Regions from separate parts of the Bartonella kosoyi genome, predicted to be linked through region 3. Evidence: predicted binding sites of a transcription regulator. Region 3 holds the regulator's gene; each other region holds the start of a gene.

Region 1 (7,325 bases), 560 kb from region 3:
AGGATAATTTATCATGCGTTATTCTAAAAAGAAATCATTTGCACTTTTAAATACTCTCATTTGGATTGCTTTAAGACTTTTAAGAAATCCCATCTTAAATAGAGTTAGATTTTTTTACATTGCCTTTAAGAGATTATACCGTAATCTCAAATGATAGCTTTATCCTTTTTAAAAGCTTTGTTTAAAGAGAGTTATATATATTCATTTTCTTATATTACTTATAGGTTTTGAAGGTTTCTCACACCCTCAAAATACTCAAAATCTTCAAAACTCATAACCTAATGATCTTGATAGCATCTCTTATGAGTTACAAGACATCTTTTGAAAGGCTTTAAAGGGTCATATGCTTTTCATAAGATGTGTTCTAATCATTAGTCTAAAATCATAAGGTTATATTTGCAAAAGAACTGATAAAATTCATAAAAAGGATTTTGATAACGTAATCAGTTTTTACTTTCATACGCTTTTCATAAGACACGTTTTAATGAAACACTAAAATAACCACTTTTGTCGGTTCAATTTACTGACACATAACTGACAAGTTTTAATCAATTCACATCATTGATTATCTTTAAAGATTGTATTCTTGATATGGGTTGTGTTTTAAAGACATTAACCTATTGAAAAATAATGTTTTTAATTTTACTCATTTGCAAAAATAATTATAGGGTCTAAAAGGAACTGACAAAACTGACACGGTCTATTAAAAGGTATTTTTCTAATCTCTATAATTATCAATCTCTCTTTAGATATTTTCATAACAGTCTATAAATCGCAATTATCCTATTTATCGTTTCTCTTATGAAAATGAAAAATGATGCCATGGCTATAGAGAATGCGTAAAATAGCAAAGTTTTATAATCATAATGCAAATGAATGCATTGGTTATAAAAAGAGTTCCTATAAAAGGCTGTTAAGTTGCAAATTTGTTATAAACAAAATTCACAAAAAAATTTAAATTCATTTAGTAAAAAAATTGATAGGTTATAAAGATAAAAATACGCATGATAAGAGCGTTTTTAAATATTATAAATGTATAGATTCAAAACATAACGCAATCGTTTTATAAAGCCTATAATATAGCTTTAAACGCATATAAATATAAAAGAAGCAATTAATAAGCATAAGATATTATCAATACATAACGCATTTTAAAAAATACAAAAAATATCAAAAAAGATAGAATATTAATTGACAATAAATACGTATTTTGTTATATAAATAATCAAGTGATTAACAACACTAAACAGTTAGCGAATAGGTTACGATAAACCTAATCCTGTTATAAAAATTGACTATTTTTTATGCTCTAATTAGCATATATAGTGATTTTGTCGGGTGTGCTTACATCATACAATACCCTTAAAGGGAAAAGTGTAAGCAGCGGACTAACTGCCGTGTTTGTTAGCGCCCGACGCCCTTGGGGGCTGTCAATAACAAATATAAACAGTTAGGATTTAATTATGACAAATATATCAAAAAACACCCCCGTTAATAAGAAAAAAACATCTCCAAAATATGAACTTACTAATGAAACCCGCGTTGTTAACGGCGTGACTTTACACCGCATTAAAGCTTTAAGAGATTTTGATGATGTTAAAGCTGGTCAATTCGGCGGCTTTATTAAAGATGAAAGTGATCTGTCTCATGATGGCAATTGCTGGGTATATGATGATGCTATGGTTATCCAAGCAAGCGTTTCCGAAAATGCAAAAATACGCAATAATGCCTGTGTTGTGAATTATGCTAGGGTTTATGGGAATGCCGTGATTAGTGATAAGGCATGGGTTTTGAGTAATAAAGCACATGTTTATGACAATGCAATCATTAATGGCAATGCAAAAATTGGAGGCTATGTTTTTGGCAATGCCGTTGTGAGTGATAATGCCGTTATTACGGAGGGGGCTCTTATTTACGATAACGCCCGTGTTTATGAAAATGCTCATGTGAGTGGGCTTGTGTTTAATGATGCCCATGTCTACGGTAAATCACGCCTTGCTACGTGGTCAAAAGCTTATGGTAATGCTCATGTTTTTGATAAGGCTATAGTTTATGATGGGAGCAATATTTATGATAATGCCAAGGTTTCTGGCTCGGCGCGTGTTGGTCCCTGTGCAAAAATTCATGATAATGCTCATGTGAGTGGCAAGGCACAAATTTGCCAATTTACAACGATTTATGGCAATGCGGTGCTTAATGAAAATAAGAAATTTTCTGAAGATGTCTGTGGTGCTGATCAGGCTATAAATAACGCTGCGTAAATAATGGCGCGGGCGCGGCGGGGGCGCCCCTCTTTAACCATCTCATTTTAAAATTTAAATCTTTTTATAAAGGAATTGTGCTATGCAAAAGAAGTTTGCACTCACAAATGAGACACGTGTATTTAATCATAAAACTCTTTATCGCATTAAAGCATTAAAAGACTTTTCTGATGTTAAAGCTGGTCAATTGGGCGGCTTTATTGAAAGTGAAGATAATCTCTCTCATGATGGCAACTGCTGGGTATATGATAATGCTCTTGTTTTAAATCCAGCCCATATTTATGAAAATGCCAAGGTTTTTAATAACGCTATTATAATGGGTACTGTTTATGGCAATGCAAAATTATCAGGAAATGCGCGTATTTATAGCAATGCCGTGGTTTATGATCATGCTGTTATCAGTGGTGCTGCTAAAATTTATGGCAAGGTTTATGGCAAGGCTAGCGTGGGAGGGTATACTCAAGTCTACGGTTCTGTTTATGGCAATGCTAAAGTGACTGGTTATCACACCATTAGAGGTTTGGTGCATGGCAATGCAAGGTTAAAAAGAGATGGTTATTCATATGTCAAACAAAACTTTTACTATGCATATGGGATTCCTGAAGATTGTGAAATTTATGAAAATGATACCGTTGTAAAGATTAGTGAAAATAAAGCTGCATAAATAACGTGCGGGCGCGGCGGGGGTGCCCTCCTTTAAACATCTCCTTCTAAAATTTAAATCTATTTATAAAGGAATTGTGTTATGCAAAAAAAGTTTACACTCACAAATGAAACGCGTGTATTAGGGAATCATACTCTTTATCGTATCCAAGCATTAAAAGACTTTTCTGATGTTAAAGCTGGTCAATTGGGCGGCTTTATTGAAAGTGAAAGCAACCTCTCTCATGATGGCAATTGCTGGGTCTATGATGATGCTCTTGTGTTTAAAAATGGTCATGTTTATGAAAACGCAAGAGTTTACAACAACGCTATCGTGGCTGGTTATATCTATGGTCATGCGCATGTTTATGGCAAGGCTGCTGTTTCTAATAATTCCCATGTCTATGGCAATGCTCATGTCTATGGCAATGCTATTATTTATGATAATGCCTATATTTATGACAATGCTAGGGTTTATGAATACGCTCGTATAGCAAATAACGTGCATGTTTATGAAAATGCTCATATCCATGGCATTGCTGTTATTCGTGAAAATGTCGGTGGGTCTACTAAAATAAAAACCTATATTGAACAGCTTTCCCCTTATAGCGAATTAGAGATTGTCTGGGTTTAATCAATAAAGCAGCGGCGGGCGCGGTGGGGGCGCCTGCTTTCTAAATAAATTTTCCATTTCAAATTTTATCAACTGTTTATCACATTAGATTGTGAGGGTATCCCTATGTGTAAAAAATACGAATTAACCAGTGAAATCAAAAAAATCAAACATGCACTTACTCGAAATATTACAAGCCTTTATCGCATTCGGGCTTTAAGAGATTTTGATGATATAAAAGCGGGTGCTTTAGGCGGTTTTATCGAAAAGGAAGTTAACCTATCCCATGATGGCAATTGCTGGGTCTATGATGATGCTTGTGTCTATGGTCATGCCCGTGTTTATGATGATGCAAAAATACGGCATTATTCGCAAGTCTGTGGTCTAGTTTATGGCAATGCCGAGGTCTATAGCAAGGCTTTTATCTCTCAATATGCCAAGATTTATGACAATGCTTTTGTCTATGGCAATGCTCATGTGTATGGCAATATTTATGGCAATGCTCATGTGAGTGGTGCTGCTCGCGTTCTTGCTGATGCTCATATTTATGACCATGCCCATGTTTCTTATGATGCTACGGTTTTTAGTTATGCCCGCGTCTATGGTCATGCCAAGGTTTGTGGCTCTGCTTGTATTTATAGCCATGCAAAAATTTATAATTATGCTGTTATTAATGGTCGTGCAAAGATTTATGGCAAGGTCTATGGCAATGCACGCGTGGGGGGCTCTTGTGAGGTTTATGGCTCTGTTTATGGCAATGCAAAAATCTCACATTGTGCAACGATCTGGGGGCGTGCTTATGGCAATGCAATAATCAACACAAAAAGCAAAGCAAAGTTAGTTCCTAAAAATTATGAGGTTTATGAAAACAATAATGTCGTTAAGATTATTGATAAAACAGAATAAAAATAGGTATGGGAGCGCCTTCTTGATGGTTATAAACCCATCATAAAAGAAAGAATTCAAAAAAAAGCCGTGCCAATTGATATGACGCGGCTTTCTAAGAACGATTCTAATGATTAAAATTAATCATCCACAATGGAGGAGTTAATTCATATATACAAAACGTATCATATTGCAAGCGCTTTATTAAAGATATGAAAACTTATCAAAAGGAATGATGATGCATATGATCTTTAATCATTCATTTGAATAAGAAAGCCTATAAACGCTTTTCGTTGCTATTAAACCTATCAATCATAACTCCCTCATTTTTGAGGTGGTCTTTTGAAATAAAGCACATGATCAAAATGCTTCTTTTAAAACAAGCTCTCATAAAGACAATAAACAACCAAACAACCGCTTTTATCAAACGCAAGGCTTTAAAAACTGTTATAAACATCCGTTTCAAACGTTTAAACATTCATTTAGAGAGGCTCTCATAAGCGTATTTTCACTTTTCTTTAAAACCTAATTTCTTTAAAATTTAGCCGGTCCATATTTGGGCTGGAAAAAGCAACCAATCCAATTTTGGATTGACCTCGTTTGCTTTCATATCTTTCAATTTATACTCTTAAAACATTTTTTGCTTGCTTGCGTTAGATCATTCATAAAGGTTTTCAATTTCATAAGATATGACGTTTTGAATTTCATATTTATTGTGATGATAGGGTCTGTATAATGCCTGCTTATCGTTTTCTAAATTTTTAGTAAGCGTTTTAAAAGCGATCTTATCCTTAATCCTTTTATGCAATCTTTATGAATTAAACCTATAAGCTTATGACTGCTTCAAACGATTATTCCTTTGAAGGTTTAGCTCAAAAAAGAGTAAAACTCATACCATTCTTTAAACGTATACAATTTATGTTATCGATAATTTCAAACAACTAAATTTTTAAACAATGTGATTTGTGCTATGATAAAAACGTATCATAAAATTTATAAACTGTTATGAATAATATCTGCTTTTCATTTCATATGAACGTTTACATGCGTTATAATATTTGCACCATGATTTGCTTTTTATGGTCTATTCACACATAGCAATCCTATGTAAAAAATGGTCAATTTAAACATGCATAAAAAGATGGATTCTTAAGTGGATTCATATAAAATAATTACAAACAAACTATTGACTTTATTGTGTTTTTTGATATGATACGGATTTGCACGTGATATACGACCATTGGCTTCTCTTATTTGCCCTATGATTTTAGGGCGTCCCCTCTTGTTTCTTTTCACTTATACCCTCTATTTAAAAAGGAACATCATCATTTAAAGAGTTTGTAGGCATATCAAGAGGTCTGTGAATGCTTGCATAAGCAGATGATGACTGCTCTTGATTATCATCATTTTTGGCATCTAAAAGCTTTAAGTCGCCTTTGTACGAAGGCAAAATGACTTCTGTTGTATATCGTTCAATACCGTTTTTATCTTGCCATTTACGCGTTTGAAGCTGCCCCTCGATATAAACTTTGCTGCCTTTATTGAGATACTGGAGTGCTATTTTTGCCAAATGCGAATTAAACACCACAATGGAATGCCATTCTGTTTTGTCTACTTTCTTATTGGTTGCCTTATCTGTGTAGCTTTCAGAAGTTGCCATACGAAAATTGACCACCTCGGCGCCAGATGACATTGTTTTGCTTTCAGGATTTGCACCTAAATGACCAATTAACATCACTTTATTAAGCATTTGCTTTGCTATCCTTTTTATGGGAAATGGTACTTAGAAACGGAAATAACTGATACATAACAATAATATAACACATTATGCTATATTATTACAAGCAAAAATAGTTTTAATAAACTGAATCTAAAGAATTAATCCTGTTTTTATTTTACTTATTTGCTTGTGTTTTGATACGTAATGTGCAATAAAAGAGGTGTTCGTAAACTTACGAATAACGATAACAGAAACACATCGCAAAACAGAAGCCGCGTTCATAAAGAGCGCGGCTTTATCATATGAACAATCATCATCAAATATTTGAAATAAACTTGTGTTTATACACAAAATATGTATTTTAGTAGTGAAAAGATTTTTTTTAAACGCTTTTGTGTTTAATTTTCAATTCTATTTTGTTTGATTCATTAGTTATAAAAGCCGTATCAATTCATTTTGATGCGGTTTTTATGTATTAAGTCTTGCATTTTGATACGTTTTGTGTAATGAGGAGGTATTTTCCTCTTTTTGTTTGTATCTATCAAAAAGTAGTTTTGGATTGGTTTTGGAATCAAAAGCCGTGTCTTCAAAGGACGCGGCTTTCCTTTTTGCTATAAACCAGCCCCCCGCCACTTATTTACGCTGTTTTATCTAAAGTTTGTTCACTACCATCAATATCTTTATAAATTTTTCTATTGCCTTTAATAACGGTATTGCCATTAATTTTTACAGAGAAATAAACTTTAACTTTTCCTTGAATGCATGCATTATCATAAATCTCTGCCTCGGGATAAATACAAGCCGACCCCGATATTTTTGCATTCCCATAAATAAAGCCAGCAACACAAGCACTATTCAAAATTTTTGCATTGTCATAAATTCTTGCTTCTGGAGATACCATGGCTTTATTACAAACAATGGCATTCCCATAAATTTCACCACAAATTACTGCATTATCGCATATTTTTGCATTGCCATGAATATAAGCGGTCTTTTCAAGAACCCGTGCTTTATCACTAACCACTGCATTTCCTGCTATCCTTGCTTCCATAAAAACACAAGCATCATTACGTACCTTTGCATTTTCACTAACAATAGCACCATGTGAAACCATAGCGTTATCGTAAACCCAGCAATTCCCATCATGAGAGAGGTTGCTTTCATTTTCAATAAAACCACCTAAATCACCAGCCTTTACATCATC
Region 2 (7,325 bases), 690 kb from region 3:
TGCAACAAACGAAGAACTTTGTGAAGCAGCAAAAATAGCAGAAGCTCACGATTTTATTCTAAAAAAAGCTGATTGTTATAACACAATAGTGGGCGAACGAGGATCTCAATTATCAGGTGGAGAAAAACAACGCTTAGCAATTGCACGTGCTGTTTTAAAAAATGCCCCCATTCTCATTCTCGATGAAGCAACAAGTGCTCTTGATGTTGAAACAGAAGCACGTGTCAAAGATGCTCTTGATTGCATAAGCCATAACCGCACCACTTTCATTATAGCACATCGCCTCTCAACAGTACGCAATGCTGATGTGATACTCTTTCTGGAACAAGGGTACTTAATTGAAAAGGGACACTTTCAAGAATTGATCGATAAAGGAGGCCGTTTCTCTAAATTTTTAAAAGCAAGCGGTTTAACACTCACACCATCAGAAAGAGAAAGAGAAGGAGAAAATGAAAACGTCATCTCCTTACATGAAGCCATAGCATCATAAAAATCACACTCTTCATAAATCTTATGCAAAAAACCTCTCAATGCAAAACATTGCAAAAATGCTCTGTTCATGGGTAAGCAAAAATTTCTAAGAATGCCATAATCTATTTTAAATGCAGCAAATGCACAGAGAAAAACTTGAATTAATATAAATATTTAGTTTATGCTGTATTTATCTGATTTATATGATTAATTTACGTTCCATAACTTGCAAGAAAAATCTGTTCTCTTACACATGAGCCGCAAAGGGAACCAATAAAACGGCTCTAAAAAACGAACCTCTTATGAAGAGCGAACAATAATTTAAGCAATCTGAAAGCAAAAAAATAATTAGCTTATAATTTCATAAGCTTAAAAAAACTGTTATGCACTAAATCCTGCGTTATCCTCTTCACAATTCCTCTTTTGAAAAAGAGATAGAGATTTTTCTTTTAAAATCAATAGAATAAATACTTTCTTTTATGAAAGATATGGTTCGTCTACATCATAAACAAAAGCATGAAGCACAACACAATCTTGCTAACGCCCCCCTTTTTTATCTTTACGATTTTATCTCTCTCTCAATGAGACGGTATCTGCATTTCAGCCAATACACCACACCAGACAAATATTCGTAATTCTTAAACGCTCTTCCAACACACCAATGTAAAAAAAAACCGATAAGGAAATTTTCTACTTTTTAAATTTTTCTAGAAAATCTTTTAGTGCTGCAAAGGCTTCATTAGCTTTGTTCCCGTCAGGACCACCAGCCTGCGCCATATCAGAACGCCCACCACCACCTTTCCCACCAAGCACACCAGAAAGAACACGAACGAGATCAACAGCGTTTAACTTATCCGTTAAATCATCGGTGACACCAACAACAGCACTCCCCTTGCCATCCTCTGAAATAGTGATAAAAGCAACGACCCCAGACCCAATCTGTTTTTTCCCAGAATCAACGAGCGCTTTAAGATCCCGTGGTGGAATATTATTTACAACACGTCCCATAAAAGAAAGTTCATTGATGATAGTAATATCACTTTGACCTCTTTCTGTTATTCCCCCACTCAATACCATTTTCTTACGCACATTATTCAACTCTTTTTCAAGTTTACGACGATCATCAAGCAAAACTCTCACCCGTTCTTCTAAATCAGAAGAAGAAGTTTTTAAAAGATCGGCAATTTCACGGATACGTACATCTTGGCGGCTAAGATAAAGACGCGCTGCGGCACCTGTTAAAGCTTCAATACGCCGCACTCCAGCTGAAACAGAACTTTCAGAAACAATATGAATCAAGCCAATATCGCCTGTTCTTTCCACATGTGTCCCTCCACAAAGCTCAATTGACCAATGCTTTTTTAATCCGCCCTGTTCAAGTGGCGCCCCCATAGAAACAACGCGAACTTCATCCCCATATTTTTCCCCAAAGAGTGCCATTGCTCCTTCAGAAATTGCCTCATCAACAGCCATGAGGCGCGTTATCACTTTATTATTTTGCAAAACAATCTCATTGGTTAAATCTTCTATTTTTTTTAATTCTTCTGCCGAAATAGCTTTTGGATGAGAAAAATCAAAACGTAATCGTTCTGGCGACACAAGAGAGCCCTTTTGAGTCACATGAGATCCCAATACTTGACGTAAAGCCTCGTGTAATAAATGGGTAGCAGAATGGTTCGCGCGGATTTTTTTACGACGAACAACGTCAACGGTTAATTGCACACAATCAGACCTCGCTGCCTGACCAGATTTAACTTCTCCAAGATGAATAAAAACACCATCAGCCTTTTTCTGAGTATCATGCACTTCAAAAATAAAATCTTCACCAGAAATGATACCGCTATCACCAATTTGCCCACCAGATTCGCCATAAAAAGGGGTCTGATTTAGCACAAAAATAGCTTTCTGCCCTGAAGAAACCTCATCAACAATTTTACCATCACACACAAGAGCTGTAAGAATACCTTCAGCTTTTTCTGTTTCATAACCTAAAAATTCTGTAACCCCTACCTGATCACGAACAGAAAACCAAATTGTCTCTGTTACAGCTTCACCTGAACCAGACCAATGGGCACGGGCTTCTTCTTTCTGGCGTTCCATTGCTTTATCAAAGGCATCAACATCAACAGATATTCCACGACGCCGAAGCACATCCTGCGTCAAATCAAGTGGAAAACCATAGGTATCATAAAGCTTGAAAGCAACTTCACCATTTAAATGATCCCCTTCCTTAAGCTTGGCACTTTCTTCATTTAACAAACCCAGCCCCCGTTCAAGCGTTTTACGAAAACGTATTTCTTCTAATTTTAAAGTTTCCGAAATCAAAGATTCAGCCCGCACCAATTCGGGATAAGCTTGTCCCATTTCGCAGATGAGAGCAGGCAAAAGCTGCCACATTAAAGGTTCTTTAGCACCAAGAAGATGCGCATGACGCATAGCACGACGCATAATGCGACGTAAAACATATCCCCTTCCCTCATTGGAAGGAAGAACACCATCCGCAATCAAAAATGCAGATGAGCGAAGATGATCAGCAATAACACGATGGCTCGCCACAAAATCCCCCGTTGCCTCAACACCTGTTATCTTTTCTGATGCTCCAATTAATACACGAAAAAGATCAATGTCATAATTATCATGAACACCCTGTAAAACAGCAGCAATACGCTCTAATCCCATACCGGTATCGATAGAAGGATGAGGCAAATCAACACGCTCTTCCTTAGAAAGCTGCTCATACTGCATAAAAACAAGGTTCCAAATCTCAATAAAGCGATCACCATCTTCTTCCATACTTCCAGGGGGACCACCCAAAATTTCATCACCATGATCATAAAAAATCTCCGAACAGGGACCACAAGGGCCTGTTTCTCCCATTGACCAAAAATTATCAGCTGTCGCAATACGAATGATTTTTTCATCTGGAAGACCTGAGATTTTACGCCATAATTCACAAGCAACATCATCACTTTGATAAACTGTTACCAACAATTTATCTTTTGGTAGACAAAACTCTTTTGTTAAAAGATCCCATGATAAAAAAATGGCCTCTTCTTTAAAATAATCACCGAAAGAAAAATTCCCCAACATTTCAAAAAACGTATGATGGCGCGCCGTATAGCCAACATTATCAAGATCATTATGTTTTCCACCCGCACGAACACATTTTTGTGCTGTTGTCGCCTTTTTATAAGGATACTGTTCAAGTCCTGTAAAAACATTTTTAAACTGCACCATTCCTGCATTTGTAAACATGAGTGTAGGATCATTGCGTGGAACAAGTGGGCTAGAAGAAAGAACTTGATGCCCATGACGATGAAAATAATCCAAAAATGTTGACCGGATATTATTAACACTATTCATATCTACACCTGCAGAATACCGCAAAAACCTTAAAAGAAAAATCTCCCCATTAAATATCCTCTTTGCCACGCATGGAGTCAATTTAATCAAAGAACGGAATATTTATTAAAAAAAATTGAGAAAAAATGACTGTATATTTAAAAACTCAAAAAAATAAAAAAAGAAAACATCTTAAATAAAAAAATTATAGACGAAAAAACAGCCTATCAAAGGACTTCATCACCTTCCGTATTTTCAGACCCTGCATTTTCTAACAATTCAATCGCAATCAAACCAGCATTTTGACGCAAAGCCGTTTCAATTTCTGCCGCTATTTCTGCATGTTCGCGTAAAAACTGTTTTGCATTTTCACGTCCCTGTCCTAAGCGTTGAGAATTATAAGAAAACCACGAGCCAGATTTTTCTACGATACCCACTTTGACTCCTAAATCAATCAATTCACCTAGCTTGGAAATCCCTTCTCCATAAATAATATCAAACTCAACCTGTTTGAAGGGAGGAGCCAACTTATTCTTCACCACTTTAACACGAGTCTGATTGCCAACAATCATATCCCGATCTTTAATAGAGCCAATACGGCGAATATCCAAACGAACAGAAGCATAAAACTTTAAAGCATTTCCTCCCGTTGTTGTTTCAGGCGAACCAAACATCACACCAATTTTCATGCGAATTTGATTAATAAAAATCACCATACAGTTAGAGCGAAAAATAGAAGCTGTGAGTTTCCGCAAAGCTTTGCTCATCAATCGCGCCTGTAATCCTGGTAAAGCATCACCCATTTCACCATCAATTTCTGCTCGCGGTGTTAAAGCTGCAACAGAATCCACAACAAGCACATCAACGGCCCCAGAACGAACCAATGTCTCTGTAATTTCCAACGCCTGTTCACCAGTATCTGGCTGAGAAATGAACAAATTCTCTAAATCAACCCCAAGCTTACGCGCATAGATAGGATCAAGCGCATGTTCAGCATCAATAAAAGCGCAAATTCCCCCTCCTTTCTGAGCCTCAGCAATAGCATGCAGCGCCAATGTTGTCTTTCCAGAACTTTCTGGTCCATAGATCTCCACAATACGCCCCTTGGGTAACCCACCAATCCCTAAAGCAATATCCAAGGATAATGATCCTGTTGGAACTGTTTCAATTTCAATAACTTGCTCTTTTTGCCCAAGACGCATAATCGAGCCTTTACCAAAAGAACGTTCAATTTGTGAGAGAGCAGCATCGAGAGCTTTTGTTTTATCCACGATTATATCCTTGACCGACTCATAATAATCTAACACTTAAAGTGTATATTGCCCTTTTAATTTAACTAAAGCCTTGAGTTTAGATTTTCACAGACTATTTTCATTTCTATCCACACGTCATGTCTATAACATATCATGACCACCAAAATAAAGAACTGGCATTCGCTATCTTATGACACAACATAAATTCCAAATAAAATAATACTTTCTATAAGAGAGCAAGTTAACACATTTATCTCTCTCTAGAAAAGAAACAATTTAAATTTCAACACAATGTTTAACCTTCCTGCTTACCCCTATGTCCCTAAGAAAAAACGCCCCCCTTAATCGCATAAAAACGCCTCATCAATCAAAACCACCCCCTATTACATCAAAGAACAGAACACCTTTGTGTTGCATATTCACACGCTTTTTTAAGAAGCATCTTTCAACGCTCGTTATACCCATTTTGTGACAGCACTCATGAAATGATGTATGCAAAATGTTGAGTACCAACCTCTTTACGCTTGGAACAACTCAGCACCACGATCATTACACCACCACACACTTTCCCCCCAATGTTGCGATGGCTCTCAACATTTGAAATTCTTTATAAAAGCTATTTTTAGTTTTTTCCTGTACAGTTTTTATCACATGTCAATCCAGCATGTAATATACAAACGAATGGTTATGATTGATGAGATTTGGAACGAAAATATCATACAGTATTTGAGCTCTCATTCAACATACAAAACAGTGGAACATCACTATAAATCAATATCTTAGTCAATTAAAACCACAAAAATAAAGTAGCTTTAAGAGTTGAATGACATATTTCCTAAATTTGAATCCATAAAAAGGTATGCCTTTGAAGAGATCAAAAAATTGTTCTACGATAATGCAACAAGTGTTTAAATATAAACTAAAGTTCATACGACGACATGAGGAATAAAAAATAAATTCAAAATCAATAAAAAATGTGTTCCAATCCCAATTTTATGGTTGGTTTTTACGTTTTTTGCGCAATTGTTTCCACCATTCAAGACGCTTCACAATTTCACGCTCAAATCCACGCTCAACGGGTTTATAATAACTCTGGCGCCCAAGTTTTTCAGGAAAATATTCTTGTCCAGAGAAAGCATCCGGTTCATCATGGTCATAACAATACCCCTCTCCATACCCTTCCTCCTTCATCAACTTCGTCGGTGCATTAAGGATATGTTTAGGAGGTGGTAAAGAACCATTTTTTTGTGCACAACGCCGTGCAGCTTTATACGCGAGATATGTCGCATTTGACTTTGGTGCAGTTGCAACATAGAGACATGCCTGTGCCAAAGCCAATTCTCCTTCTGGTGACCCTAAATAATCATAAGCATCTTTTGCCGCATTACAAATAACAAGAGCTTGAGGATCCGCCAAACCAACATCTTCAACAGCCATACGAACCAATCTTCGCCCAATATAGAGAGGATCTTCACCAGCATCTAACATACGTGCTAAATAATAAAGCGCCGCATCAGGATCAGAGCCACGAACAGATTTATGCAACGCTGAAATGAGATTATAGTGCCCATCTCGTCCTTTATCATAAATGGGTGCACGACGCTGGATAACTTTTTGCAAAGCACCAGCATCAAGAATTTCTCCCGAGCGCGCAACAGACCAAACTTCCTCTGCTAATGTCAATGCTACCCGTGCATCACCATCAGACATCCCTATCAAAACGTCTCTAGCACCATCATCCAAGGGAAGAAGCTTTCCTTCCACCTCTTCAGCACGCTTCAAAAGCATGCCTAAACTTTCATGATCATGAGAAAAAAATGTTAAAACCCGTGCACGCGAAAGAAGAGCAGCATTAAGTTCGAAAGAAGGATTTTCCGTTGTTGCACCGATAAGTATTACAGTACCATTTTCCATCACAGGAAGAAAACTATCCTGCTGTGCACGATTAAACCGATGAATTTCATCAACAAAGAGAAGCGTTTTATCCCCAGACATAAAACGTCTCTGTGCAACTTCAAAAATCTTTTTAAGTTCAGAAACGCCTGTAAAAATAGCAGAAACTTGTTCAAACGCGAAATTTGTTTCAAGTGCTAACAAGCGTGCAACTGTTGTTTTTCCCGTCCCTGGAGGTCCCCAAAAGATCAGCGATCCAATTGAGCCCGCTGCCACCATCCGTGAAAGCAAACCATCTTCTCCAATTAAATGCCTTTGTCCCACAACGTCATTGAGAGAACAAGGACGCATTCTTTCTGCAAGTGG
Region 3 (11,035 bases):
TAAACAAACTCTGATGAGAAACTTCATCATTGAGAATGAGAAGAAGTTCAATTTTTAAACGGCTATACCATAAAGGTCATAGGCGTCCGATTGTTCGATTTTAACGGTGATAAACTCACCGACACGCAAGGGGCGTCGTGATGATATATGGACAACACCATCTATTTCTGGAGCATCGTATTGACTACGTCCTTTGGCAACCTTTCCTTGACTTTCATCGATAAGGACTTGGAGTCTTTTTCCAATTTTTTTCTTTAAAAGATGTGTAGAAATTTGTTGTTGTTTTGCCATAAAACGATGCCAGCGGTTTTCTTTCACATCTTCAGGAATATTTTCTAATCCTAAATCATTTGCAACGGCTCCTTTTACTTCTTCATATTTAAAGCATCCAGCGCGTTCAATTTTTGCTTCTTCTAACCATTCAAGGAGTATATTAAAATCTTCATTTGTTTCGCCTGGAAATCCAACAATAAATGTTGATCGCAAAGTAAGGTCTGGACATATTTTTCGCCACTTTTCAATTCTACGGTTTGTTTTTTCCATAAGAGCAGGACGATTCATATGACGCAAAACAATTGGTGATGCATGCTGAAAAGGAATATCCAGATAAGGGAGAATTTTTTTTGCCGCCATAAGTTCGATAATCTCATCCACATGTGGATAAGGATAAACGTAATGCATACGCACCCAAATGCCCATATCACCCAGTTCGCGACAAAGATCAAAGAATTTCGTTTTTATTGTGCGATCTTTCCAAGAGTTTTCGAGATATTTAAGATCAATACCATAAGCACTCGTATCTTGTGAAATAACCAAGAGTTCTTTTACACCTGCTTGTACCAGTTTTTCAGCCTCACGAAGAACATCACCGATGGGACGTGAAGTGAGATCACCACGCAGTGTAGGGATGATACAAAAACTACACCTGTTAGAACATCCTTCAGAAATTTTTAAATAGGCGTAATGGCGAGGTGTTAAACGAATACCTTGCGGAGGAACTAAATCAAGAAAAGGATCATGAATAGGAGGAATTGCTGTATGAACAGCTTCTATAACACTTTCATAAGCTTGTGGTCCTGTAATAGCCAATACATTTGGATAGGTTTGACGAATAACATCAGGATCAGCACCAAGACACCCTGTTACAATAACTTTTCCATTTTTTTTGAGAGCTTCATCAATATTGGCTAGCGATTCTTTTCTGGCAGAGTCGAGAAAACCACAGGTATTTACAATAACGACATCAGCTCCTTGATGTTGACGTGAAATTTCATACCCTTCAGAGCGGAGACTTGTAATAATTCGCTCAGAATCTACGAGTGCTTTTGGGCATCCGAGGGAGACAAAACTAATACGAGGTGCGACCATGATAATCCTATAATTACTATGAAGATTGCGTTCCGCTTTTATTGACTTAAAAAATGTTCTTTATTTTTACAGATAACAATCTGTTATAAATCGATTTGATTTTTTTCTACAATATTTTGTGTATGCTTACAATTTTATCTTATTATACATACTATTATTGAGAGCGATGACATAAGACAGACTCCTTCAAAACATTCAAGCTCTTTTAGAGTAGGTGGTGAATATTTTTAAGCTGTTTTGTCGATCCTTACGTCAGTGAACGATATATGAGAGAAGAGGGCTAGTGAAACGCGTCCGATAAGGATTTAGATTTATTTATACCCCCTATTGGGGGTATCTTTTAGCTATGGGGAGAAAATCAACTGCGTGTGGCACAATATTTTAAAATACTCAGCAGTTTTTTACTACACTTTATTAGCGTATGTATGGCGTATTATAATAGGATTGTTTTTAATATTTGCGAATAAGTCCGGTAAGTTTTCCTTGTATTTCTACACGCTCGGATTTGTATGTACGTACTTCGTAGTGAGGATTAGCAGCTTCTAATGCAACAGAGGTTCCTTTGCGTCGATAACGTTTTAATGTTGCTTCTTTTTTATCAATAAATGCGACAATAATTTCACCTGATATTGCTGTATTTTGGCGTTTTACAATAATCGTATCTTTATCAAGGATCCCAGCCTCAACCATAGAATTGTCTTTAACTTCTAATGCATAGTGCTCACCTGTATTAACCATATCGTGTGGGAGAGAAAGTGTGCTTGTTTGTTGCAGTATAGCAGAGGCGGGCACACTCGCAGAAATACGTCCCATAATGGGGATTGTGATATTTTTTTTTTCTTCTTCCTCAAAACTTCCAAGATTAGCTAAGTTTTTTGATATTTCTCTTTTATTTTTTTCTATCATACTGGGAGAAATCTTACGGGCTAGAGAAAGGTTAAATGTTATTTTTTCAGGAAGTCGAATCACTTCCACTGCACGAGCACGATTGGGCAAACGACGTATAAAACCCCGTTGTTCCAAGGCAATAATAAGCTTATGAATGCCAGACTTTGAAGAAAGTTCTAAAGCATTTTTCATTTCTTCAAAAGAAGGAGGAACACCTGTTTCTTTTATATGATTGTGAATAAACAAGAGGAGCTCATATTGTTTACATGTCAGCATTCAATGTTCCAATCAAAAAAATTACAGTAAAAAATACGTGTATATATAATAATTATACAATTTTTTCGCTAAATCAAAATTATTTGCTTTATTTTTGATCTTATAAATAAAGTTAATTAGGCAATATCTTTATTTATAGACATATTTAATATATAATAAGTGCGAAGTTTTACTTTAATAAATTTATCATAATATTTTTATGTATATAAAAATACACTAATATTAAATGATATATAAAAATATTTTATGGCTCTAACTGAATTATCCGACACTCAATTTTATGGACAGTGTTATCCTTCTATTTTTTTAATATATCTACGTATTTTAGCATTTTCTCATATAAAAAGTTAAAAAAATACATTCTTTCAATAGCTTAACGGATCACTTTATGTGTATTTAGAATCATTTTCCACATTGTTTTTGTTTTTTTTATTGTTTAGTTAAATTATCTACAGCGACAATAATGTGCATCATTTATAGCCATGCCTGATATTTTCAATGAGACTAAATTTTTTTGTTTTACGTTTTCTTTATTCTATAGGATAATTGACTTTCGTTATAGAATCATTGCACGTCCATAAAAAGTTACGTCCTCAAAATGCCATTGTTGTTCATTGTCATATTGATTTAAAAAAGAGATCTCTTAATGTGCTTGCTTCCATTAAGATGATCTTGCGAATAACATAAAATCTCTTAGGCAATGCTTTCTTCACATCTCAATAGTCTACAGCCTCCCGCCGCCCCGTACTTATTTTGCCCACCCCTCATGTTGCGATAATTTTGAGGTATTAAAAAAATACAAGAGGTATTCTCATTTTTTTTAATCGTTTTATTCTTCTCTTTATGTTGTGCAAACAAATGATTTTTATGAGTTCAATATAAAAGGAACAAAAAAATTAGAAATAAAGAAACCTTACGGTATTCAGATCTCTCATTCGAATGAAAAAAAGTAAATTATTATAAATCAATATGTTATTTTATAAATCTTTATTCATCTTTAAATTTGAAAACTAAAACATAAAGTATAAAAAATAATATAATAATATAGAGTAGGAGGTATTTTTCTGTTCTCCCCATAATGTTTAACAACCCATGTGTGGAGGAGGAGGGGGGATTTCTTATAATTTTAGTACTTCGAATCTATGAGATATTTTAATCATTAGATTATTTTTTTATCGAGATTTCAAAAAGAAGATCAAAAAAACTCTATCTACAATGACGAAGAAAGGGGAGAAAACGGAAAATTATTGATAACTAAAAAAAATAATAATATTTTTTCCAAAAGGTGTTGACCAAATGAAAAGTCAACCGTATGTTCCCTTCACTTTCTACAAATTAGATAGTCTGCAAACTAGATAGCTTGTGTGAGAGCGCGTAGCTCAGCTGGTAGAGCAACTGACTTTTAATCAGTAGGTCCAGGGTTCGAATCCCTGCGCGCTCACCAAATTTATATGATATGGATAAGCTATACAGAAGTTTGATGATCTTTGTTTCTTTGATTCTTTTTAGTTTTTTGTCTCCGCTAATTCTTTTTGGAATTTTTTGATTTATTCTATAGCCAATCCTTTTCTATCAACTGTTTTGCTATAGAGTGCTCCTCTGCCCAACCCGAAAGAGCTTTAAAGCTTGTGATATAATTACACTTGTGTTGATAACAAGTGTGGCTACTCGTTTTTGTAATTCATAGACCGTGTTTTAATGCCCACCGCATCACGTGAAACAAGTTGGTAAAATCGATACTTATTCACAATTTGTGTTTATTCACAGCTTATCTTATAAGATGATTTTCTATAAGATATTGATTTATATATATTTTATCTTTGGACTTTTTTATATAGTGCATTTATTTCTTATGACAATCATAAAATGGTTAACAATGTGTTAATTTTTTGATAAAAGAAGCGAATTCAAGGATGGTATATGCGCGAGGGATATCATTTAAAAACGTGAACCCTCCTCTCGCGTATAGAAAGCGTGACGTGGTTTTTACAGTAGTACTTAACAAAAATAAGTGGACTGAATAGATGCCTTCAAATAGTAAAAAGAAATTTACTTCTATTATCAAGCAGACATTTCAATTATTTTCTATGATCGTTGTTTCTCAATCATTGGTGTCTTGTTGCGCAAGCGAAACCGCACATTTTTCAATAAAAGATTTCTATCATAATAAACCAATTGACGTAAATACTTCTGTTCTACCGAAACAAATATCCAATAATAAAAATCAAGCAGAAGCAAAAAAACATGGGCGGGCGATTGTTGGTAAACCTTACCAGATAAAAGGAAAGTGGTATTATCCTGAAAATGATCCAACGTATACACGTGTTGGCGAAGCATCATGGTATGGTTCAGATTTTCATGGGCGTTTAACAGCAAACGGTGAAATTTATGACATGAACCTTCTGACTGCTGCTCATCCTACAATGCCTTTACCTAGCTATGCTCGTGTTACTAATTTGAAAAATGGATCTTCACTCATTGTTAGAGTGAATGATCGCGGACCTTTTATGAAAGACCGTATCATTGATTTATCAAAGCAAGCTGCAACAATACTTGGTTATGTAGATAGGGGCGTTGCAGATGTTAAAGTAGAATATATTGCTGAAGCACCCATTGGCTATTATGATGGTGCATATTTAATGGCCTCTTATACTCCTGGAAATACGGACTCATACTCATTAGCGTCAGAAAGCGTTTCGAAAAAAAGAGAAACTGTTTTGTTCAAGGAGCGTAACACAGAGAACAAAGAAGGATTAGCTAAAGCAGATCCTGTTTCACAGGAACAACGCAATAAAAATGTTGCAGTGAAATTGCCAGAAATTGGTCCTATCATGGTTGATAAGCCGGTGCCATTCGATCAAGTTGCTTCTATAAATAAGCTCAACAAAAGAACAAAGGTCAATTGGCTACAACTGTTTTAAGAAAAATGCGTTGATTTTTAATCAATATCATTTTCAAATAGAAAGAAAAAAGGGGGGAGTATTATTATTAATAATAACTTGATGTGTCTCTCCAATTGATTGCTAGTCTATTCTTGCTTTTATGACAGTGTTTTCTGATAAAGCGCGTACTTTTTTTGTTGTAATCGCTTTTGCTAAATTGAAGGAAAGTAGACTGCATGAATGTGTTTATGTAATCATCTGAAATGATTACACAATCTAATTTGCGAAACAATATTCTCTTTTGATTCCTCTTTGCAGCCTTCAAAAGCATATAAGGTAATTATGAGGAGATTACGTGTTGCCTCATTTTTTCTCGATTTTTTACTCGATTTCTTAATGGAGTCCCCCCCTTCACGTAGACTGAACATTTCAAACAAAATATACTTTATTGCCAATTCACAGGTGCCCATTTTAAAGAAATATATGCTCTAAAATCTATTTTATGACAGTGTTCGTGAAGAGGGGAACTGTAAAGCTATTAGGCATGACTCTCTTTACATGTATGAAGATATAAAGATACATCATACATTTTGCAAAGCTCTTATGTTTTGCAAAAATCCTTAGTATTTGAGAGATTTATAAAAAGTATTTTTACACTCTCTTTAATAATCTTAATCTTCACCCCTATCCTAATCTTACTTATGAAAGGTAAAAAAGTGATCATTTATTATAAATAAATCAACGTACTAATAATAAAAAAGCCCAAAAGTCTTTGCATCTTTCATGCTTTAAAATTTTTTCTTTAATTCTCAATAATTCTTTAATTTGCAGAAATAAAAAAGTTTTTTCCTATATAATGATTCTTGATGCTGATCTTTGGATGGGAGGAGTGGCTCATGTATACAGTATTAAGGATCTTATTGACCTTATGGGGAATATTGGCATTTAACACGTGGGGGAGAGCACAAGATTTTCAAACTTCCGCTTCACAAGTGTTGTTACTCGATGATGATACAGAAACAATACTCCTTGAAAAACAAAGTGATATTCCTTTTTTTCCTGCTTCATTAGCAAAACTGATGACGGCAGAAGTCGTTTTTCATCAATTAAAAGAAGGATTGTTAAAGAATACCCAAAAATTCAAGGTCAGTGAAAATGCTTGGCGTAAGGGTGGGGCACCTTCCGGTACAACCACGATGTTTGCAAAAATAAAGACAGAAATCAATATTTCTGATCTTTTGCGTGGTTTAATTATTGTCAATGGAAATGATGCTGCTATTATTCTGGCTGAAGGAATATCAGGAGATGAGGACCATTTTGCACAGCTGATGAATCAGCGTGCTAAAATAATTGGATTATCTCAGAGTCATTTTGTTAATGCAACAGGGCTTCCCGAAGAGGGACAATTTGTAACAGCACATGATATGATTATATTGGCGCGTCATATTGTTCAGGAATATCCAGATTATTATACACTTTATCGTGAGCCTCATTTTACGTGGAACAATATTTTTCAACGGAATAAAAACCCTCTTATTTCTAAGGAAATTGGTGTAGAAGGATTTGGTTTTGGCTACAGCGAAAAAGAAGGATTTTCAATGGTTGCCACCATTTATAAAAATCATCGGCGTCTTTTTTTAGCAATCAATGGTTTGCAAGATGGTAAAAAACATACAACGGAAATAGAACGTATTCTTCAATGGGGAATAACGGCTTTTGATCTCAAAACGATTTTTACAAAAGGAGCAACGGTTGCCCGTGCTTCTGTTTATGGTGGAAAGAGAAATTTTGTTCCACTTATTGTCAAAAAACCAATAAATTTTATGCTTTCCAATGAAAAAAAAGCCAATGTTAAAGCAAAAGTTAAATATCATGGTCCCTTAAAAGCGCCCATCGTTGCAGGGCAATCAGTTGGTGTCATTCAAATTTTAGAAGATAAAAAGGTTCTTTTGGAAAAACCAGTTTTTGCCGGTGTGAATGTTCCGGAAGGAAGTTTCTTTACAAAAGTAAAAGATGCATTCTATGAAATAACAATTGGATGGTTGCGAAAATATTTATAGTTACGCGCTAATAAGGTTAAGGTTCATACGTGTCAGGTTATTTTATTACATTCGAAGGAGGGGACGGGGTAGGAAAAACAGTGCAGATTGCTTTACTTGCTGAATATCTCTCTCGCCAAGGTTATGATGTTGTTACAACACGAGAACCAGGAGGAACACCAGGGGCAGAGGCAATCCGGCATATTTTGTTGTCAGGGCAGACACAACAATATGGACCGTTGATTGAAGCAGTGTTGTTTACAGCGGCACGCACCGATCATGTTGCCGAAATTATTGCGCCTTCTTTGCAAAAAGGTAAAATCGTTTTATGCGACCGCTTTATTGATTCTACGCGTGTTTATCAAGGGCTCAATGAAACCGTCAATTCTTCTATTCTTTCTGTTTTAGAGTGTATTGCGCTCAATGGTATCATGCCTCATTTAACATTTTTATTAGATATGCCAGCAGAGTTTAGTATAAAGCGTGCTAATTTGCGAAGAAAACAAACAGAAGAAATCGATTATTTTGAAAAAGATCAGTTGGAAATTCAAGAACAAAGGCGTCAAGCTTTTCTTCAATTGGCCAAACAAGAGCCACAGAGGTTTCGCGTTATTGATGCGACTGGCTCAGTGGAAGTCATTGCGCATCAAATAAAAAATTTTTGTCATCAAGTATTGTTGGATCAGTTTTCATGAGTGATGTCATAAATATCTTCCCCCAATATGATGGTATTGAGACAATTTTATCTCCGTCCCAGAATAATGTTATCTTTGGTCATGAGGATGTTCGTGACTTTTTAACACAAATGCTTAAAGAAGAGCGTTTGCACCATGCGTTATTATTTGAAGGAGAATATGGAATTGGAAAGGCGACATTAGCCTTTCATCTTGCTTGGAATATTTTAAGTTCTCAAAAAGGAAATTTCTTAGAACCCGATCCTCATTCTATTCCATGGCGCCAAATTACACAGGGGAGTCATCCTGGTCTTTTGTATATTTCACGTCGATTTGATATCAAAACACAAAAGTTTAAAACAGGAATACTCATTGATGATATCCGTGATATTATGCATTTTTTAAGCCGAACATCGCAAGATAATGGATGGCGTATTGTTATTATTGATTCTGCAGACGATATGAATAGAAATGCCGCCAATGCACTTCTTAAAATACTTGAAGAACCGCCTACAAAGACGCTCTTTATTATTATCACACATTCTTTAGGAAAATTGCTTCCAACCATTCATTCACGGTGTCAAAAAATTTCTTTTCGCCCACTCAATCATGATGAAATGCAAAAAGTCATTACACATATTTTCACCAATCAGGATTTACCTGATGAAAAAACGATTGAAATGATTATTAAAAAATCTAAAGGAAGTCCTCGAAAAGCAGCTTTACTTATTCGCCATGGCGGTCTTGAAATTATTAAAACAATTGATGCCCTTCTAGAGCAACCTGTTTGTAACACAACGATTGTACACACGCTTGCACAAACATTTTCATCTGTTTCTTCCCCATTCCAATTTCAACAATTTTGTGATGAAATTCTTGATAAAGTTCAACAAAAAGCTATCACGCTCGTTGAAAAAGGAAATTTATTTCTCTCAAAAAAATATGCGCAAAAATGGCAGGAGATTCATCGAGAAATAGAGGAAATACAACTGTTTAATCTCGATAAGAAGCAGTTTGTTATTAACTTACTTTTTAGAGTTCATAAGATCATTCATGAGGATTAGTTTTTCCGTGACAATGTGATAAACAGACGTTATGTCATTGTATCTTTTATTTATAGCGTTTTACAATGAGTATGACATGCGTGACACATATTACATAACCACTCCCATTTTTTATCCCAATGGTAATCCGCATATTGGGCATGCCTATAGTGCCATTGCAAGCGATGTTTTAGCCCGCTTTCAACGATTAAACGGAAAAAATGTATTTTTTCTTTCTGGTACAGATGAGCATGGTCTAAAGATGCAACAAACTGCAGCAACATTGGACATGACACCTCAGCAACTTGCAGATCGTAATAGTGCTGTGTTTCAAAAAATGCTTGCGGTATTAAATTGTTCTAACGATGATTTCATCCGCACAACAGAAGAGCGCCATTCTCAAGCTTGTCAAAAAATTTGGAAAAAGATGGAAGAGAATGGCGATATTTATCTTGGCCGTTATAAGGGGTGGTATTCGGTTCGCCAAGAAGCCTATTATGAAGAGAAAGACACGGAAGTTGGACCCGATAATATTCGTCGCGAGAAAGAATTAGGCTCTCCTGTTGAATGGAATGAGGAAGAAAGTTATTTTTTTAGACTTTCTCGTTATGAAAAAGCTCTTCTTGAATATTATGAAAAATATCCTGATTTTATTGCTCCCATCGAGCGGCGTAATGAGATTATAAGTTTTATCAAATCGGGTTTAAAAGATATTTCTATTTCACGCACAAGTTTTAATTGGGGAGTTTCTGTTCCTGATAATCCCAAACACGTGATGTATGTTTGGGTTGATGCGCTTACAAATTATCTATCAGCAATTGATTTTTTTAATAAAAATTCAAAAAAACGTAATTTTTGGCCTGCAAATACGCATATCATTGGTAAGGATATTATTCGTTTTCATGCCGTCTATTGGCCGGCATTTTTAATGTCTGTGGGAATTGAATTACCTAAAAATATTTTTGCACATGGTTTTTTACTTAATCGTGGTGCCAAAATGTCAAAATCTGTTGGAAATGTCGTTGATCCTTTTGAAATGATTGATCATTATGGTCTTGATCAGGTTCGTTATTTTCTGCTCCGTGAAGTCCCCTTCGGACAAGATGGTAGTTATAACCATGAAAGCCTTGTGAATCGTATTAACGCCGATCTTGCTAACGATCTTGGAAATTTAGCACAGCGTTCTTTATCTATGATTGCTAAAAATTGTGATGCAAAGGTTCCTAAGCCCGCCGCATTTTTAGTTCAAGATAAACAGCTTTTAGAACAATCTCTTCAAGTGCTTGAAACGGTACACCAAGCGATGTCTTCTCATAGTATGCACTTAGCTCTATCAGCTATTTTTTCAACTGTAGCAGATGCCAATCGTTATTTTGCCAACGAACAACCTTGGAGTTTACGGAAAAGTGATCCAGAGCGATTTTCTACAGTTCTTTATATAACTGTAGAAATCTTGCGACGAATAGGAATTATGCTTTTGCCCTTTATCCCCCAATCCGCAGCAAAACTTCTTGATAGCCTCGCGGTTGCTGAAGATAATCGGTTATTGTATCATATAGCTCATGCAAAAATTCAAGAAGGACTTGATCTTCCACCACCAGAACCGATTTTTCCTCGTTATATCTTGAAGAAAGAAGATTCTCATCATGCTCATTGATACACATTGTCATCTTGATTTTGAAGATTTTTCACAAGATTTGGATAATTTTATCCAACGGGCTTTAGATGCTGATGTTCAACGAATGATAACAATTTCAACCCATGTTCGTAAATTAGATAAGCTGTTAGCTATTGCGCAAAGCTATGATCAAGTCTTTTGTTCCGTTGGAACCCACCCCAATCATGCGCATGAAGAACAAAATATT

What was found. The regulator LexA, encoded in region 3, represses DNA repair genes until DNA is damaged. The targets are predictions, from matches to a motif close to TGTTCNNNNTGTGTTCNG.
Region 1: the regulator LexA is predicted to act here: its motif matches at 6,207-6,224, upstream of ssb (single-stranded DNA-binding protein).
Region 2: the regulator LexA is predicted to act here: its motif matches at 5,209-5,226, upstream of recA (recombinase RecA).

Annotation. Positions count from the first base shown of each region.
Region 1 is NZ_CP031843.2:976,589-983,913, reverse strand. It holds gene D1093_RS04300 (hypothetical protein) at 1,464-2,261, shown strand; gene D1093_RS04295 (hypothetical protein) at 2,344-2,925, shown strand; gene D1093_RS04290 (hypothetical protein) at 3,007-3,537, shown strand; gene D1093_RS04285 (hypothetical protein) at 3,643-4,422, shown strand; gene ssb (single-stranded DNA-binding protein) at 5,711-6,151, opposite strand; gene D1093_RS04275 (hypothetical protein) at 6,759-7,325, opposite strand, start outside.
Region 2 is NZ_CP031843.2:844,043-851,367, reverse strand. It holds gene D1093_RS03760 (glucan ABC transporter ATP-binding protein/ permease) at 1-490, shown strand, start outside; gene alaS (alanine--tRNA ligase) at 1,162-3,834, opposite strand; gene recA (recombinase RecA) at 4,041-5,084, opposite strand; gene D1093_RS03745 (replication-associated recombination protein A) at 6,060-7,325, opposite strand, start outside.
Region 3 is NZ_CP031843.2:1,537,178-1,548,212, reverse strand. It holds gene rimO (30S ribosomal protein S12 methylthiotransferase RimO) at 55-1,368, opposite strand; gene lexA (transcriptional repressor LexA) at 1,819-2,532, opposite strand; tRNA gene D1093_RS06725 (tRNA-Lys) at 3,901-3,976, shown strand; gene D1093_RS06720 (septal ring lytic transglycosylase RlpA family protein) at 4,557-5,453, shown strand; gene D1093_RS06715 (D-alanyl-D-alanine carboxypeptidase family protein) at 6,311-7,474, shown strand; gene tmk (dTMP kinase) at 7,504-8,148, shown strand; gene D1093_RS06705 (DNA polymerase III subunit delta') at 8,145-9,191, shown strand; gene metG (methionine--tRNA ligase) at 9,268-10,827, shown strand; gene D1093_RS06695 (TatD family hydrolase) at 10,817-11,035, shown strand, end outside.